Regions from separate parts of the Nonomuraea fastidiosa genome, predicted to be linked through region 3. Evidence: riboswitches for the same ligand, from Rfam matches in the RefSeq annotation. Region 3 holds a riboswitch; each other region holds the start of a gene.
What was found. A riboswitch is a leader RNA that binds a small molecule or an ion and turns the genes downstream of it on or off. The one in region 3 is predicted to bind cyclic di-AMP.
Positions count from the first base shown of each region.

Region 1: linked by a shared signal. The riboswitch ahead of ACFMQL_RS40255 (glycoside hydrolase family 25 protein) and the one ahead of ACFMQL_RS04995 (hypothetical protein) in region 3 are both predicted to bind cyclic di-AMP.
Region 2: linked by a shared signal. The riboswitch ahead of ACFMQL_RS06500 (hypothetical protein) and the one ahead of ACFMQL_RS04995 (hypothetical protein) in region 3 are both predicted to bind cyclic di-AMP.
Region 4: linked by a shared signal. The riboswitch ahead of ACFMQL_RS12365 (C40 family peptidase) and the one ahead of ACFMQL_RS04995 (hypothetical protein) in region 3 are both predicted to bind cyclic di-AMP.

Region 1 covers NZ_CP170570.1:8,721,148-8,725,350, forward strand. Annotated here, with positions in the region: gene ACFMQL_RS40235 (NAD-dependent epimerase/dehydratase family protein) at 1-350, opposite strand, end outside; gene ACFMQL_RS40240 (hypothetical protein) at 527-829, opposite strand; gene ACFMQL_RS40245 (FAD-dependent oxidoreductase) at 1,015-1,701, shown strand; partial or broken gene ACFMQL_RS40250 (malate:quinone oxidoreductase) at 1,714-2,217, shown strand; cyclic di-AMP (ydaO/yuaA leader) riboswitch at 2,406-2,551, shown strand; gene ACFMQL_RS40255 (glycoside hydrolase family 25 protein) at 2,563-3,306, shown strand; gene ACFMQL_RS40260 (SDR family oxidoreductase) at 3,491-4,203, opposite strand, start outside.
Region 2 covers NZ_CP170570.1:1,451,230-1,455,432, forward strand. Annotated here, with positions in the region: gene ACFMQL_RS06490 (winged helix-turn-helix transcriptional regulator) at 1-97, shown strand, start outside; gene ACFMQL_RS06495 (alpha/beta fold hydrolase) at 250-1,095, opposite strand; gene ACFMQL_RS06500 (hypothetical protein) at 1,334-1,933, opposite strand; cyclic di-AMP (ydaO/yuaA leader) riboswitch at 2,127-2,268, opposite strand; gene ACFMQL_RS06505 (DUF5302 domain-containing protein) at 2,437-2,649, opposite strand; gene ACFMQL_RS06510 (MDR family MFS transporter) at 2,686-4,143, opposite strand; gene ACFMQL_RS06515 (PadR family transcriptional regulator) at 4,200-4,203, shown strand, end outside.
Region 3 covers NZ_CP170570.1:1,110,958-1,115,160, forward strand. Annotated here, with positions in the region: gene ACFMQL_RS04985 (DeoR/GlpR family DNA-binding transcription regulator) at 1-204, shown strand, start outside; gene galT (galactose-1-phosphate uridylyltransferase) at 201-1,280, shown strand; cyclic di-AMP (ydaO/yuaA leader) riboswitch at 1,351-1,492, shown strand; gene ACFMQL_RS04995 (hypothetical protein) at 1,498-2,454, shown strand; gene ACFMQL_RS05000 (TIGR03620 family F420-dependent LLM class oxidoreductase) at 2,609-3,517, opposite strand; gene ACFMQL_RS05005 (TetR/AcrR family transcriptional regulator) at 3,663-4,203, shown strand, end outside.
Region 4 covers NZ_CP170570.1:2,736,128-2,740,330, reverse strand. Annotated here, with positions in the region: gene ACFMQL_RS12375 (hypothetical protein) at 115-357, shown strand; gene ACFMQL_RS12370 (LuxR C-terminal-related transcriptional regulator) at 748-960, shown strand; gene ACFMQL_RS12365 (C40 family peptidase) at 1,018-1,947, opposite strand; cyclic di-AMP (ydaO/yuaA leader) riboswitch at 2,070-2,217, opposite strand; gene ACFMQL_RS12360 (amino-acid N-acetyltransferase) at 2,495-3,064, shown strand; gene ACFMQL_RS12355 (RDD family protein) at 3,150-4,203, shown strand, end outside.

The sequences.
Region 1 (4,203 bases), 7.6 Mb from region 3:
GGCCTGCCCTTGGTGTCGGGGTAGACCAGGCCGGTGCTGGTGTAGACGAAGGGGCGGCCGTCGGGAAGCCCGGACAGGAGCGCGTCGAGCGCCGGCTGCTCGACGTTCTGCATGTCCCGGTCGCCGTAGTCGACGGCGGCGTGCACGACGGCGTCGCTGCGGGCGGCGGCCTCGTGGAGGACGCCGGTGTCCGACAGGCTGCCCGCGACGGGGGTGGCGCCCAGCTCGGAGACGCGGTCGCGGGCGCGGTCTGAACGGGCGAGGGCTTCGACGGTGTGACCGGCGGCGATGAGGTGCTCGGTGAGCGCGCCGCCGAAGTAGCCGCTGGCGCCGGTGATGAAGATGCGCATGGTCGTTCGCTTCCTTTCAACGGTCAGGAGACATCGCGAGGGCGGAGGCGGGCGTGCGCCCTTTCCGGCCTCTGCTTCGACCGTACCAGAAAAGCGGATGACTCATCCGAATCGACAATCTATCCGTTTGCTGTACGCGAAAAGGGGCCCGGCCTTCCGGCCGGACCCCTGGACGGTCAGCCGTCGTCGCGGCGCCGACGCAGCTCGTGGCGGGCCTGGCGGCGCTCGCGACGGCGCGTCTCGCGACGGTAGAGGGCCCATTCGCGGCCCCCGTTGAGCCGGCCCTCACCGAACAGGAACGCATCGGTCGCCCGCCAGTAGCAGCCGCTCAGGCGCCGGGAGAGCGAGGCGCTCTCGCGGTCGATCCGCTCGGGCAGCGTGCAGGCGCCGTCGCGGTGGTCGTGAACGGGCCGGCAGTACACCATCGGCGCGTCGGCCAGCTTCACCCACCAGGGCCGGGTCTTGTCGGTCTTGCTCATACGGTCACCTTTCGGCTCCGTGACGCCCCGGGATGGGGCCGTCAACAGACCGGGTGCACCGTGATCGCCTCCTCAACCTGGCGGGCACTTGCTTGATCCACGCTACGCCGGATCCCGGGCCGCGCGCGGGGGCCGTTATACAAGTAGCAAACCTGTCATACGAGTTGTGGGGAGCGCGGCGCGCGGTGGTCACCGAGGGCTACGACGTGGTGCTGGTCGGCGGCGGCGTCATGAGCGCCACCCTCGGCGTGCTGCTGCGCCGCGTTCAGCCGGACTGGTCGGTGCTGGCGCTGGAACGGCTCGACGGCCTCGGCCTGGAGAGCTCGTCGGCGTGGAACGACGCCGGCACGGGGCACGGGGGGTTGTGCGAGTTCAACTACACGCCGCTCACCGGCGACGGCTCGATCGACGTGACCGGCGCCATCAGGATCAGCGAGCAGTTCCAGCTCTCCCGCCAGCTCTGGGCGACGCTGGTGGAAGAGGGCACGCTCGGCGATCCGGCGGGCTTCATCCGGCCGGTGCCGCACTTCTCGTTCGCCCGGGGCGCGGCCGGGGCCGAGCACCTGCGGCTGCGTCACGCGGCGCTGCGCGGGCACCCGCTCTTCGAGGGCCTGGAGCTCGTACGCGACCGCGACGCCATGGCGGAGCTGCTGCCGCTGATGTTCGCCGGCCGCCCCGCGGGCGAGGAGGTGGCGCTGTGCCGCTCGCGCGGCGGCACCGACGTCGACTACGGCGTGCTGACCAGGCGGCTGTTCGCGGCACTCGAACGCGACGGTGTCGAGGTGCGGACCGGGCACGAGGTGCGCTCGCTCTCCCGTGACCGCAGGTCGTGGCGGCTGCGGGTGCGCGACCTGGCGGGCGAACGCGACTAGTTCTCGCCCCGCTTCCTCAAGCGCGGCCGCCTCACCGACCTGCCGGGCTCCATCACCCCCGGCAACCTGCCCACGCTGCTCGGCGCCGCCCACGCCGAGCGCGACATGCTGCGCTACCTCGTGGGGCAGCTCGCACAGACCGGCCGCGACCGGCTGCGAGCGCTGCGCGGGTTCGTCCCGCAGGCGCGGGCGGGCGACTGGGAGCCGATCACCGCGGGCCAGCGGGTGCAGGTGGTCAAGCCGGTGCACGGGCGCGGGTCGATCGCCGGGTTCGGCACCGAGGTGGTGACGTCGGCGTACGGCGGGCTGGCCGCCCTGCTCGGCGCATCCCCGGGCGCGTCCGCGTCCGTGGCGATCATGCTGGACGTGCTCGAACGCGCCTTCCCCGACCGGCTGCCGGGCTGGCGGCCCGCTTTGCGCGAGCTTGTTCCGACGTACGGGACCATGCTGTCCGACCAGCCCGGGCCGGCGCGGGAGACGGCCGGCAGGACGGCCAGGACGCTGGGCCTGGACTGAGCAGAGCGAAAAACTTTACCTGTTCAGAAACCCCGGCGACATGGGGCTTACGGGCGGGTAACTCGCGCAATGCGAAGATAATCCCTTTAGGATGCTTGCGGATACTTTTGCTAACTATGTACTTTTGCGGGTCGAGGGACGCCCACGCGTTACCTCGCATCTTTGACCGGACCGTACGCCTTCCCGATGGCGTGCGGCCGCCGAATCCGCGTTCTCGCGGAACCGGGGACCCACCTTTCCGGGGTGAATCGGACGCCCGCCCCTGGCGGCGTCCGTAGGGCACTTCCAGTCCCGAACCCGTCAGCTAACCCGGTAGGCGGCATGGAAGCAAGGAGTCAACCCCGCATGCCCAAGCTTGCCGACAACCGCAAGCGCCTCGGACTGGCGCTCGGCGGAGCCGTGCTCGCCGCCGTCACCGCCGTCACCGGCACCGCCCACGCCTCCACCGCCGACCACGGTGCCCCGCACGAGGCCACGCAGCACACCTCCCAGCACCAGGCTCGCTCCCTGACCTACGGTCTCGACATCTCCCACTACGAGCCGCAGTACGACTGGAGGTCCAGCTCCGCGCAGTTCGGCATCATCAAGGCCACGGAGGGCACCGACTTCGTCGACTCCTCCTTCGCCAGGCACTGGCGTGAGCTCGGCAGCAAGGGCATCGTGCGCGGCGCGTACCACTACGGCCACCCCGCCAACGACCCCATCGCAGACGCCAACCACTTCCTGGCCACGGTGAACTCCCAGCCCGCCAAGCCTGGCGACCTTCTGGTCCTGGACCTGGAGACCACTGACGGCAAGTCCGTCGAAGAGGTCAACGCCTGGGCCAAGGCGTGGCTGTCGTACGTGGAGAAGCAGACCGGCGTCAAGCCGATCTTCTACAGCGGCTGGAACTTCGCCAACACCTATGGCCACGGCCTGTCGCAGTACCCGCTGTGGGTCGCCCACTACAGCCGGGCCAAGGGCGCGGTCACCCCGCCGGCCGACTGGAAGACCTGGACGATCCACCAGTACACCGAAACGCCGATCGACCAGAACGTCTCTTCGCTGACGCCCGACCAGCTCCGCGCCCTCGGCCGCAAGTCCGCCTGACACGGACCCCCTCCCCCGCCGGTCCGCTGAACGCCCGGCGCGGAAACCCTCCCAGGGCTCGACCTGCGCGCCGGGCCCGCCCATGAAGCCGCGCGACGGTCCTGTTGCACGACAGGACCGTCGCGCGGCTTCTGCACGCAGACGGGCGGCCTCCTCGTGGCCTGTGTGAACGATCCGGGGGCCGTCAGGTGGCGGCAGCGGCGGCGACCCAATCCCCGTACCGGATCCCGCCGAGCCGTGCCTCACCCAGCGGAACGAGCGAGTGCTCGGCAAGCTCACTGCCGAAGTAGCGAGCGTCCGGATCGGCGACCACCTCGCGCGGGTCGCCCAGGGCGGCCAGCGCCTCGCGGAAGAACTCGTCCATCCTGACCCGCTCCGGCCCGGCGATCTCCATCCGGCCGTTGAGCGGCGGCCCCTCCGCGACCTCGCACAGCACCGCCGCCACGTCGTCCCCGGCGATCGGCTGGAACAGCACCGGCGCGATCCGCACCACTCCCCCATCGTCGGCCTCGTCGGCGATCCCCTTCACGAACTCGAAGAACTGCGTCGCGTGCACCAGCGAGAACGGGACGCCCGACTTCTCGATCAGCCGCTCCTGGGCGACCTTGGCCCGGAAATAGCCGTTGTCCGGTGAGCGTTCGGTACCGACGATGGACAGCGCGACGTGGTGCCCGACCTCCGCCTCCGACTCGGCGGCGAGCAGGTTGCCCGTGGAGGTTTCGAAGAAGCCGAGCACGGCGGCCGGTTCGAACGACGGCGCGTTCGACACGTCGACCACCACCTCCGCCCCTTCCAGCGCCTCGGCCAGCCCTTCGCCGGTGAGCGTGTTCACCCCGGTGCGCGGCGAGGCCGCCAGCGCCTCGTGGCCGTCCCGCGACAGCCTGTTCACCAGCTTCG
Region 2 (4,203 bases), 340 kb from region 3:
GCACGGGCCGATCTCGGTGGTGGCGGATTGGGCGGAGCGCAACGTCAACGAGATCATGCGCTGCCGCGAGAAGTACGCGTCGAGCACCGGCAAGTGAAGCCTCAGGGCGACGCGGGCAGGCGTGGAGCGGCGAGTGACGCGGGTGAGCTTGAAACGGCGGCACGGCCGGGCGGGGAGCGGCGGGCGGCGCGGGCAGGCGGGGAGCGGCCGGCGGCCCGGGGCGCAGGGTTGCGGGCCGCCGGCCGGTGGTCAGGCCGAGGTCAGCTTGGTGATCTCGGCGACGATGCCGGGCCAGAGGGCCTTCGGCAGGTCGTGCCCCATCCCCGGGTACGTCACCAGCCGCGCCCCCGGCACCGCCTCCGCCGTGGCGCGGCCGCCGGCCACCGGGATCAGCGGGTCGGCCTCGCCGTGGATCACCAGCGTGGGGACGCGGACGTTCGCCAGCGCCTCCGTACGGTCGCCCGACGCCCTGATCGCCGCGAACTGCCGGGCCGTGCCCGCGGGGTCGAAGCAGCGGTCGTAGGCCAGCCCGGCCCGCTCCCTGACGGCCTCTTCGTCCATCTCGTAGCCCGGCGAGCCGATCGTCGACCAGGTCGCCACCGACTGGTCGATCACCCCGGCGCGGTCCTTCGGCGGCGGGGTGATCAGCGCCGTGATCGCCTCGGGGGTGGGCGGGGCGACGTCGGGTCCCGGCGTGGACATGATCGAGGTGAGCGTCCGCACCCGCTCGGGGTGCCTGATCGCCAGCGTCTGGGCGATCATGCCGCCCATCGAGGCGCCCACGACGTGCGCGGACGGCCAGCCGATGGCGTCCATGAGCGCGGCGGTGTCGTCGGCCATGTCCTCCAGCCGGTACGGCGCGGGCTCCCCCGGCCGGGGCACGCCCGCGTCGTGGAAGTGCGTGGACAGGCCCACGTCGCGGTTGTCGAACCGTACGACGTGGTGTCCCTGCTCCGCGAGGAGCCGGCAGAGCCCTTCGTCCCACTGGATGAGCTGGGCGCCGAGCCCCATGATCAGGAGGAGCGGCCGCCCTGTGGGTGAGCCGAAGCTGTCGTAGGCGATCTCAATGCCGTTTGCGGCTACACGGGTCGTCACGCCGATCAGAATGTCATTCTGGTTGCGGTCCGTAAAGCGGGCATTCGTCCGCCAATAGCGCGCGAAACGCGCGCAGCACGCCGGCGAGCCGCCATGACAGGCCCGCGCCAGATCCGTTGCCGCGAATCGCCGCGCCGGCGCGCGGAGGGGGAAGGCACGCCGGCGCGGCGATCGCGCACATCCGCGACGCCGCACGGGGACGGGGACGTGCGCGTCAGCGGACGGCGTGGACGCCGGGTCAGCGCGCGGCGGGTACCGAGCGGCCGCCGGCCTGCTGGTCCTGCTCGTCCTGTTCGGGCGGGGGCGCGGGGTTCCTGTCGCGCCTGGACCAGGCGCCGGTCGAGAACGGCACCGGGTGGTTCTTCTTGCCCACGCCGGGGCCCCACTTGGTGATGACGTACTCGACCTTGATGTGGCCCTGGCCGCCGATGCCGTCGACGTGCAGCGTGTTCGGGTTGAACGTGCCGCCGGTCAGCTCGGCGAACGTCTTGGCGTCGAGGTCGAGCATGATGCCGCGATTGGAGGGCTCGCCGGGACCACGGTCGCCGACGAAGAAGGGCGCCTTCTTGCCCTTGTAGACCACGTATCCCTCGGTCATCAGCGGCCAGCTCGGGCTGGCCGCAAGACCCTTCTGCATGGGCTTGCCGCTGGCCGGCAGCCCCGTGTCACCGGCCCGGCCGGAGCCGTCGTCCCAGAAGTAGGACGCCGTGGTCGAGCCCTTGAGCAGGATCTTTTCGTCTTTGGTGTCGGCATGGGCCGCCGTGCCGGCGATGGTCATGCCGACCGCGCAGCAGGCGGTCAGCGAGGCGAGGGAACGCAGGCCAAAACGGGCAGACATGAAGCAGCTAACCCTTCACGAGGGGACAGGGGGAGTTACGCCGGGCTCTCGGGGGAAATGGGCGCAGCGGGGCAGAGCACCCGCGCGCTACGCGCGGCGCAAATGATGAGCCTGGGGAAGGGGGCCGCTCAGCAGGCGGCCGTCAACACGAAGCGGTCCGCGAGTACGACACGCTGGTGACACATGTGATACGCAATCCTCTCCATCACGCCTACCGGGTTAGCTGACGGGTTCGGGCGGTGGAGTTGCCCTACCGGCCACGGGGGCCGGATTCACCCCAAGGGGAGGGTGGTTCCCCGGTTCCCGAAAGGTTCGGGATTCGGCGCCAGCCGGTCGTCCGTCTTGGGTAAGGACTAGGTCACCGGCTGGTAATGGCGAACACTCTAACGACGGGATCGGACACCCGCAAACGTTTCACCACGAATCGGACAAAAGATCTACCTTCGGCGGGAATGAAATGCGAAAGGGGCACGGCATGCCGTGCCCCTTGGGATTTCGCTTTCTCAGCCGCCGCTCTTACGCCTGAACGATCTCTTGCTGGCGGCCGGACCGTGCGTCCCGTGAATCTTCGATGGATCGAAGCCCCTGCCACCCGCGCCTGAGCCCGCCTGCTGATTGCGCTTGCGTTCGAGCGCCTCGCGGAACTTGCGCTTCATCTCGTCCTCGGGAGTCTCGCTGACTTCCGGCTCCGGTGTATCCGCCATGAGGACCTCCATGGTGTTGGGGATACTGACAGCTTCGCATGGTGCCGTTCATGACGCGAAACCGGCCTCCACCGCGCTCTCCTGCGGCCGGGCAGGCGCTCCCGGGCGGGTGAGCCGCCGGTCCGGCAGGGCGGCCAGCGCGACCAGTGCGATCACCGCGCCCGTCACGCCGAGTGACGGCACGACCAGTGCGGCGGCGGAGGCGTGCGCGGCGGCCTCGCCCGCCACGGGTACGCTCGCGGCGAACTCCGCCGAATACAGCGTGCCGCCGATGGCCAGCGCCACCGAGCCGCCGATCTGCCGGAAGAAGGTCAGGTTCGCCGAGGCGGTACCGAGGTGCCGCGGCTCCACCGACTGCTGCGCGGCCACCGTCAGCCCGGACAGCATCGGCCCCATGCCGAGCCCCAGAGGCAGCATCCACAGGGCGACCGCCACGCCCGCGCTGTCCACGGAGAGGTTGAGGCACAGCAGCGCGCCCGCGGCCAGCAGGAACGGCGAGACCAGCAGCCACGGCTTGTACCGGCCGCTCTTCGACATCAGCGCGCCCATGAGCACGCTGCCCGCGGCCATGCCCAGCGTCAGCGGGTAGATGCGCAGGCCCGAGGCGGTGGCGCTGGCGCCTAGCGCCTCCTGGAAGTAACGGGGCAGGAAGACGACGCCCGCGTACATGGAGAAGGCCGTGACGAACGAGGTGAGGTTGACCAGCGTGTACGAGCGGTTGGCGAACAGCTCCAGCGGCATGATGGGGCTCGCCGCCCGCCGCTCGACCGCCACGAAGACGGCCAGCAGCGCGAGCGCCAGCAGGATCGGCCCGGCCACGGCGGCGTCGGTCCAGGTGTGGCCGTCCAGCCCCTTCTCGGTCAGGCCCAGCAGCAGCGAGGTGACCGCCAGGGTGAAGACCGCGATGCCGGCGTAGTCGGGCCGGCCGCCGCCGGTGCCCGGCCGGTACGGCAGCCGCAGCACGATGATCGCCACCAGCACGACGCCGATCGGCACGTTCACGTAGAAGGCCCAGCGCCAGCTCGCCTGGTCGGTGAAGATCCCGCCGAGGAACGGCCCCGCAAGGTACGTCAGCCCCATCACGGCGCCGATGGCCCCCTGGACGCGGGCGCCGCCGGACGCGGGCGGGAACATCTCCATCACCAGCGCCAGGGACAGCGGCATCAGCGCTCCCGCGCCGAGCCCCTGGAGCGCGCGGAAGACGATGAGCTGCGTCATGTCCTGCGCGGCCCCGCACAGCGCCGACCCGATCAGGAACACCACCATGCCGATCAGCAGCAGCGGCTTCCTGCCGTGCTGGTCCGACAGCCTGCCGTACAGCGGCACGGTGACCGTGGAGGTCAGCAGGTAGGCGGTCACCGCCCACGTGTAGAGCGTGCCGCCGCCCAGCTCGGCCACGATGCGCGGCAGCGCCGTACCCACGATCGTCTGGTCCAGCATCGCCAGGAACATGCCGCCGAGGACGGCGAACAGGAGGATGCCGTCACCCTTTTTGTCATTGCTCACATGTGAAGAGTGATATGTAAGTCTTTACATGTCAAGCCTTCGATATGCTGGCGGCCATGT
Region 3 (4,203 bases):
GAGACCGACAGGGAGCTGGTGGCGGCGGCGAGCCGGCTGGTCGTCCCGGCCGACCACACGAAGTGGAACACGGTGGGCATCAGCACGATCGCCGAGCTGGACGAGGCCGACGTGGTCGTCAGCGACGCGGGCCTGCCGGAGGAAGCACGTACGGAGCTGGCTGAACGGGCCGGCGAACTGATCATCGCGGAGGGCTCGTCGTGAAGCGCACCATCACCCATCTCGCCGACGGCCGGGAGCTGATCTACTACGACCGGCGCGACGACGCCGACAGGAGCGCGATCGACCGCCGCCGGCTCGACCCCCGGCCGCCGGCCTTGGAGCTGCGCTACGACCCGCTCACCGAGGAGTGGATCGCGATCGCGGGGCACCGGCAGACGCGGACGTTCCTGCCGACCGGCGGCACGGCCGAGTGCCCGCTGTGCCCGTCGTCGGACGAGCGCGCGACGGAGATCCCTTCGTACGACTACGACGTGGTCGTGTTCGAGAACCGCTTCCCCTCCTTCTCCGGAAATTTCGGGACTTATGAGGCCGTGGGCGGGCTGAGCGAGGTCCGTCCGGGTGTGGGGCGGTGCGAGGTCGTGTGCTTCACCTCCGACCACGACTCCTCCTTCTCCGCGCTCTCCGACGAGCAGGTGGTGCTGGTCATGGAGGCGTGGGCCGACCGTACGGCGGAGCTGTCCGGCATCGAGGGCGTCGAGCAGGTCTTCTGCTTCGAGAACCGGGGCGCGGAGATCGGCATCACCATCGCGCACCCGCACGGCCAGATCTACGCGTACCCGTACGTCACGCCCAGGACGAAGCTGCAGCTCGGAGCCGCCGAGCGCTACAAGGGGCCGGGGAACCTGTTCGCCGACGTGCTGGCCGCCGAGCGGGCCGAGGGCACGCGGGTGGTCGCCTCGAACGAGCTGTGGACGGCCTTCGTGCCGGCCGCCGCGCGCTGGCCGTTCGAGGTGCACATCTATCCGCACCGGCAGGTGCCGGACCTGGCGGCGCTGACGGACGCCGAGCGCGCCGCGTTCGCGCCGCTCTACACCTCGGTGCTGCGGGCGTTCGACGGGCTGTTCGGGGTCGTCATGCCGTACATCTCGGCCTGGCATCAGGCGCCGGTGCGTACGGGGCGCGATCTGGCGTACCTGCACCTGGAGCTGTTCTCCATCCGGCGGGCGCCCAACAAGCTCAAGTACCTGGCAGGCTCGGAGTCGGCGATGGGGGCGTTCGTGAACGACGTGCGGCCCGAGGAAGCGGCGCGCATGATCCGATCACAGATCGATCACTAATAGATTTCTACTTAAGGTCGCATGACTCATGATCTACCACTAATATCCCCATATGCATCGGCCGTAACGCGGCTGATGCCCGCCTAATCCTGGGCGCGTCGCCCGGGAGCCGGGGACCCAACCGCACCTTGGGGTGAATCCGCTACGGCGGTAGGGAGCGACTCCCATGCCCGAACCCGTCAGCTAACCCGGCCGGCAGAGGGAGAGGAACTCATACGTGGCGGCTTCGTCCCCCGCGAAACTTGCCATCGGTCTCATCGCCGCCGCCGCCATCGCCGTCCTCCCGGCGCACGCGGCGACGGCCGCCCCGAAACCGAAAGAGTCCGAGCTCCGCGCTCAGCTCAAGCAGCTGAACAGCAAGGTCGACAAGCTCATCGAGAAGTACAACCTCAAGCGCGTCGAGCTGGCCAAGGCACAGGAGGCCGCCAGAGCCGCGCAGGCCAGGCTGGCCGCCGCCGAGCAGACCCTGGCCGCCGCCGAGCAGCGGGTCGCCGAGATCGCCCGCCTGCGCTACCAGAACATCGACCCGTCGCTGCCCGGCTTCATGATGCCGGGCGACGCCGGCACCGCGGCCCTGCTCGAACAACTCACCGCCGAGCAGCAGGCCATGGTGGCGAGCGTCGCCAAGGCCCGCGACGAGCGCAAGAAGGCCAGCGATGAGGCCGCCGCGCTGACCGCCAAGATCAAGAAGGACGCGGCCGAGGTGGCGAAGCAGCGCCGCGAGGCCGAAGGCGTCATCAGCGACATCGAGAAGAAGCTGCGCGACCTGGTGCCGGTCGCCACGGGCCGCAGGTCCAACGGCACCTGGGCGCCCGAGCTGCCCGGCGGCCCCGACAACATCACCCCGCGTACGCGGCTGATGAAGGCCCAGATCGAAAAGAACTTCTCGCTGCCGTACACGGTGGGCTGCTTCCGCGCGGGCTCCAGCGGTGAGCACCCGCTCGGCCGCGCCTGCGACTTCATGATGAGCACCGGCGGCACCATGCCGACGCCCGCCAACAACGCGCTCGGCGACCGCATCGCCGAGTGGGCGCTGCAGAACAAGGACAAGCTCGGCGTGAAGTATGTGATCTGGAAGCAGCGCATCAACTCCGGCACCGGCTGGCGCGCCATGGCCGACCGCGGCAGCATCACCGAGAACCACTACGACCACGTGCACATCTCGATGAACTGAAACCAGGGGATGACCAGGGGATGACCAGGGGATATCGCATCTGGTGATGTACATCCACGAATCGAGACGGCGTTTGCGCCGGCGGCCCCTATGCGGTTGAGCGTTCGGAGTGCCGGGTCCGCGATGGGGCCCTGGGTCGCCTGAACTGACAGCCTCACCCCCATCCAGGAGGCAATGCAGACGCAAGGTGTTCGAGTTGCTCGATGGCCGTGGACATGTCATCTGCGAGGGGATGGACAAGCACGTGGTCGGCGCCGGCGTCGAGTTGCGCTTGAACACGCGCGGCGATGGCGTCCGGGGTGCCCCACGCGACCAGCGCGTCGACCAGCCGATCGCTTCCTCCGTTGGCCATGTCCTGGTGGCCATAGCCGAGACGTAGCCAATTGCGCGCGTACGGCGAATCGGAGCTGATCTTGCCTCGGTACCGCCGCGCGATGGCACGGGCTTGCTCAGGATCGGGTTCGATGACGAACGCCTGTTCGGGGATGAGCAACTTGTCGCTCCCCAGGGCCTCGCGGACGAGCGCGGTGTGTTCGACCGGGGCCGCATACGAATGGACGCCGTCGGTGCGGTCGCGGGCCAGTTGCACCATGCGGGGCTGCAAGGCGGCCAACACCCGGACGAACGGCGCAGCCGGCGGGTTGCGCGTCATCGCTTGGTCCATCTCGTCGAGATAGTCCCGCATGACCTTGAGGGGACGGCCGTAGTCCAGCCCGCCGGCTTCGACCAGAAGCCGTTGGCTGACGCCTATTCCGAGGACGAACCGTCCGGGGTAGGCCTCGGCCAACGTCGCGGCGCCGCCCTGCATTGTGGCGGGATGACGCGCCCAGATGTTGGCGATTCCGGTACCGATCAGCAAGTGCCTGCTCGCGGCGAGTTGAATGCCTGCGTTGGCCAAGGCGTCCTTGCCGCCGATTCCTTCAGGCCCCCATAGCGAGCCATACCCGAGTTGCTCAATGCGCCGCACCGCGTGGCGCCAGCTTTCGACCGGGGTGTCATGGAAGCGGCGTCCGCCAAGCCACACTCCCACGCGTCCCAGCTTCGCCTTCACTTCTGTGATCACTGCCGTAGCCTCCTTGCCACACGACGGCCGCCATCCGGGGATTATCTCCGGTAAGACTGACCGTATCCGGAGACAGTCCCCGCTACAATGGTTCGAGCGGAAGGGAGCAATGGGCGACAAGAGGGCATCGCGTGCAATGCGGGCAATGCGGGCAGACGCGCAGCGCAATCGGGAAAGGCTGCTCGCTGCGGCGAGGGCAGCGTTTGCGCGCGCGGGCGTGGAGACCTCGCTCGATGACATCGCCCGCGACGCCAACGTGGGTTCAGGTACGCTCTACCGCCACTTCCCCACCCGCGAGGCTCTGGTGGCGGCCGTACTCGACGACCGTTACGAAGCCCTCGCCGCCGAGGCCGCCAGGCTTCAGGCTGAGCACTCACCAGGGGAGGCGCTCGTGGCCTGGTTGAAGCTCTTCGTCAACCACCTCATGACGTATCGAGGGCTGGCAGCGAGCGTCGCCACCGTGCTCCACGACGAAACGTCGCCGCTGTACTCGGCCTGCCATGCCATGCGCGCCGCTGCGTACGAACTCGTCGCGACGGCCCAGCGCGGCGGCGCCGTCCGGGATGACATCGACGCCTCGCAGGTCCTTCACCTGGCCGCCGGTGTCGCCTGGGCCGGCGAGCAGTCGGCCGCCGACCGGGCCGGTGTGGAGCACATGCTGGCGGTCCTCATGGACGGGCTGCTGT
Region 4 (4,203 bases), 1.6 Mb from region 3:
CCCGGTAGTAGCCGTCGAACGCCATTCTGGCCCGTCCGGTTTCCGACAACTGATCGTCTGTAAGCACCGGGTCAAGTCCGCGGTCCGCCACCTCGCTTCAGCTGGTCCCGCCGCATGAGCGCGCCGGACGACCGGCTGATCACCATGACGGGCGGCGGGCAGGCCGGCTCCGCCCTGCGGTCGCGCTACTCGGGCGGCGCCTCGATCGGCGTCTCGCTGTGCTGCCTGAGCCGCTCCTGCATGCGCGGGGTGGAGGGCAGGCTCACCGGCACGCGCAGCCCGCTGCGGCCGGGTGGGCCGGGCGGAGGACCGATTCGAGTCGCTGACCTGGGGATCTTTCACTCAGCGTCACCCTGAGGTCAGGGGCGCGGCGTCATTGAGCGGCGGCGCTCGGCGAGCCGTCCCCCGCACATGCGGAAGAGCGGTCCGCGTGCGCTCGGCTCGCGGTAACGCGCGTGCGGATCACGCTGATATTCACCATCGAACGGATCGATTCCCGAAGATCGACGGCCGCCTGAGCCGTTGTTTCCCGAAGGGGGTGAGGCTCGCGAGACCGCTCAGGAGACACCGATCTGTAGCGCTTTATCGTCAGGGCGTCACATATTTCGGATCATGTCAATAGTGCTGGTCAAGTATGGAAGACGTCATTGCTTGACGACCTTTCCGAGATGCGTTTACGGTCTGCGAGGAGCAACCTGGGTCCGGTCGAGAGGCCCACGTTCTGCGCTGTTGGGGGGAGGGCTCCCGATGGAAGTGCTCACTGAGGATGTTCAACTCAGCCACGCCGATCTCGCGTTGCTGGCGGAGCTGGCCAAAGGGGTCACGGTCGACAGGGTCGGCAGGCGGCTGGACATCAGCGGCCGCACCGTACGACGGCGGCTGCGGGTCATCTGCGACCGCATCGGCGTCGCCACGGCGATCGAGGCCGTGGCCTGGGCGGCCCGCCGCCAGCTGATCTAGCCGCGCCGATCAAGCCCGGCGGTCAGGGCCGGGCGACGGGCGCTCATTGGCGGCGGATCAGTCGGCGATGCGGACCGCGCCGGCGTAGGGCCTGTTCGCGATGGAGGCGATACGGACGACGTCGCCGGTGCGCGGGGCGTGGATCATCATGCCGCCGCCGAGGTAGATGCCCACGTGGTGCAGGTCGCTGTAGAAGAACACGAGGTCGCCGGCCCGCAGCTCAGAGCGGTCGATGTGCCGTCCGGCCGTCCACTGGCTGCCGGTGTAGTGCGGCAGCGAGATGCCGACCTGCTGGTAGGCCGCCATGACCAGGCCGCTGCAGTCATAGGAGTTGGGGCCGTCGGCGCCCCAGACGTACGGCTTGAGCTGCTGCGTCAGCGCCCACCTCGCGGCCTGGGCGGCCTTGCCGCTGCCCGGGATGGGCAGGTCGACGCGCTGGGCACGGGTGCCGGGCCGGCCCGCCTCGCCGAGCGCCCGGCGGAAGAGGTTGCTCTCGACCTTGGCGACCAGCTTGGTGATCTTGTCGCGCTTGGCGCCGAGGTCGGAGATCAGCTTCTGGACCTCGTCGATGCGGGTCTTGGCGCTCGCCCTGGCGCGCTCCGCGGCCTGCCGGGCCCTGGTGACCTGGTTGACGGCCTCGCCCTGCTGCTGCTCCAGCACGTACGTGGTGGCGGCGCGGTCGAGGAACGTGTCGGGGTCGTCGGAGGTGGCGAAGGCCAGGATGCGGCTGAGCCCGCCGGTGATGTAGGCGTTCTCGGCCAAGGCGGCCGCTTTGGCGCGCTTGGCGGCGAGATCGGCCTCACTGGCGGCCAGGGTCTTCTTCGCGGCCTCAGCGGCCCTCTTGGCGCTCTTGAGCTTCTCCCGCTGGCCGTTGTACTGCTCGGTCAGCTGCTCGATCTCGGTGTGCATCTTCTCGACCTGCTTGGCCAGGTCTTGAAGCGAGGGCTTGGGGTCGGCGGATGCCGAGCCGACGGGGGTCGCGGCCATGAACGCCGCGAGTGTGACACTTATTACACCGAGCAGGCGGGACCGCCGTGCGGCGCGTTTCGGAGGGCGGGCGTGCTTGCCCGCCGTCGTCCTCTCACGCTCGCGCGTACGCTTCACCAACCAGCTCCTTCCATCGGCGCCTGCCGGGTTAGCTGACGGGTTCGGGCCGGAGCAGCCCTACCGGTGGTGCGGATTCACCCCGGGTGGCGTTGGGGGCGCCACCGGCGGTTCCCCGGCTCCTCCCTGCGGAGGATTAGGCGTGTCGCCCGCGCGCGACACGCGGGGAACATCGTCGCTGGACACTAATGCACTCCGGGTTCGTGCTCAACCAGAACTGCCGACTCTGTTGAGGTTTCACAACCGAAGGGTCACAAGGTGATCTCGTGCCTGGCCGTACAGAACCGGTTTTATGCCGGATTTGGCGCAACTTCGGATGGGCTGCACGCCTGCTCGGAGCGCGTGCTCGGATGAGCACGAGTTGTTACAGCATGGGGCGAGACGTGGGAGTTACGGCCGAGCCGTAATGACATCTGTACCCTGGAGGGCCATGGAGCAGGTGGCCGAACTGACAGCAGCCGAGACCGCGGTGGTGGTCCGGCGTGCCCGCACACCCGATGTGCGGGCCATCAGGAGGCTTGTGGACACCTACGCGGGAGCGGGCCCGCGGCTCCTGAAGAAGGCCACCGTCACCCTGTACGAGGACGTACAGGAGTTCTGGGTGGCCGAACGGGGCGGGCAGGTCGTCGGCTGCGGCGCGCTCCACGTGCTCTGGGAGGACCTCGCCGAGGTCCGGACGGTGGCCGTGGATCCGGAGTGCCGGGGCATGGGCGTCGGCCGTCGGATCGTCTCGGCGCTCATACAGCAGGCGAAGGATCTGGGTCTGAGGCGTGTATTCTGTCTGACTTTTGAGGTCGACTTCTTCGCCCGGCTCGGCTTTCGCCAGATTCAGGGCACGCCGGTCTCACCCGAGGTGTACGCCGAACTGCTGGCCTCGTACGACGAGGGTGTGGCGGAGTTTCTCGATCTCGAACACGTCAAACCGAACACCCTGGGCAACACCCGCATGCTGCTCCATCTGACATCGGGTGACGCGGACCCTGACCAGACGGAAAGGTGATTGTTGATACCTATGTCGATACGTTGGGCAGCACAGGCATGTGTCCTGACACGTGCCACATGCGCACTTGAAGCGAGGTGACACGGTGAGCACCGGACAGCCGCCGTATCCACAGGACGAATCCGGCGAGAATTCTGCACCCGGCACCCCTTACGGGCCGCAGAACGCGGGCCGCCACCCCGGCGCGCCCGACCCGGACGCGACTGTGGTCGGCTACCGGGCGGACGACGCCTACGGGCAGCAGCCCCAGTACGGACAACAGCAGTACGGCTATGGCCAGCAGCAGCCGTCCCAGCCGGGATACGGCCAGCAGCAGCCCCCCTATGGCCAGCAGCAACCCCCTTACGGCCAGCCGGGCTACGGCCAGCAGGCGCAGCCGGGCTACGGCCAGCAGGGCTACCCCCAGCAGGGCTACGACCCCCAGCAGCAGGCTTACGGGCAGCAGCCGCAGTCCCAGCCCGGCTACGGCCAGCAGGCCCCCTCCGGCCAGCAGGGCTACGACCAGCAGGCGCCGTACGGGCAGCAGCCCCAGTCGCAGCCGGGCTACGGCCAGCAGGGCTACGACGCCCAGCAGCAGTACGGCCAGCAGGGCTACGGCCAGCAGCCGCAGTCCCAGCCCGGCTATGGACAGCAGCCCCCGTCTCAGCCCGGGTACGGTCAGCAGCCGCAGTCCCAGCCTGGTTACGGTCAGGGCTACGACGCCCAGCAGCAGTACGGGCAGCAGCCCCAGTCGCAGCCCGGCTACGGTCAGCAGGGCTACGACGCTCAGCAGCAGTACGGGCAGCAGGGCTACGGGCAGCAGCAGCCGTCCCAGCCGGGCTACGCGCAGCCCGGGTACGGTCAGCAGGGCTACGACGCTCAGCAGCAGTACGGGCAGCAGGGCTACGGCCAGCCGCAGCCGTACGGTCAGCAGGGCTACGGGCAGCCCGGTTACGGTCAGCCCTACGGCCAGCCGATCGGGGTGCAGCCTCCGGGCGCGCCGGCGCCGCTGGCGGAGTGGTGGCAGCGACTGCTCGCCAGGCTCATCGACGGTGTGGTCTTCGGTGTCGTGATCGTCGTGGTGTCGCTGCTGCTGACGCCGCTGTATCCCTCGTACAGCTCGATCACGGGCGTCGCGAGCGGGCTGGCCTCGGCGCTGC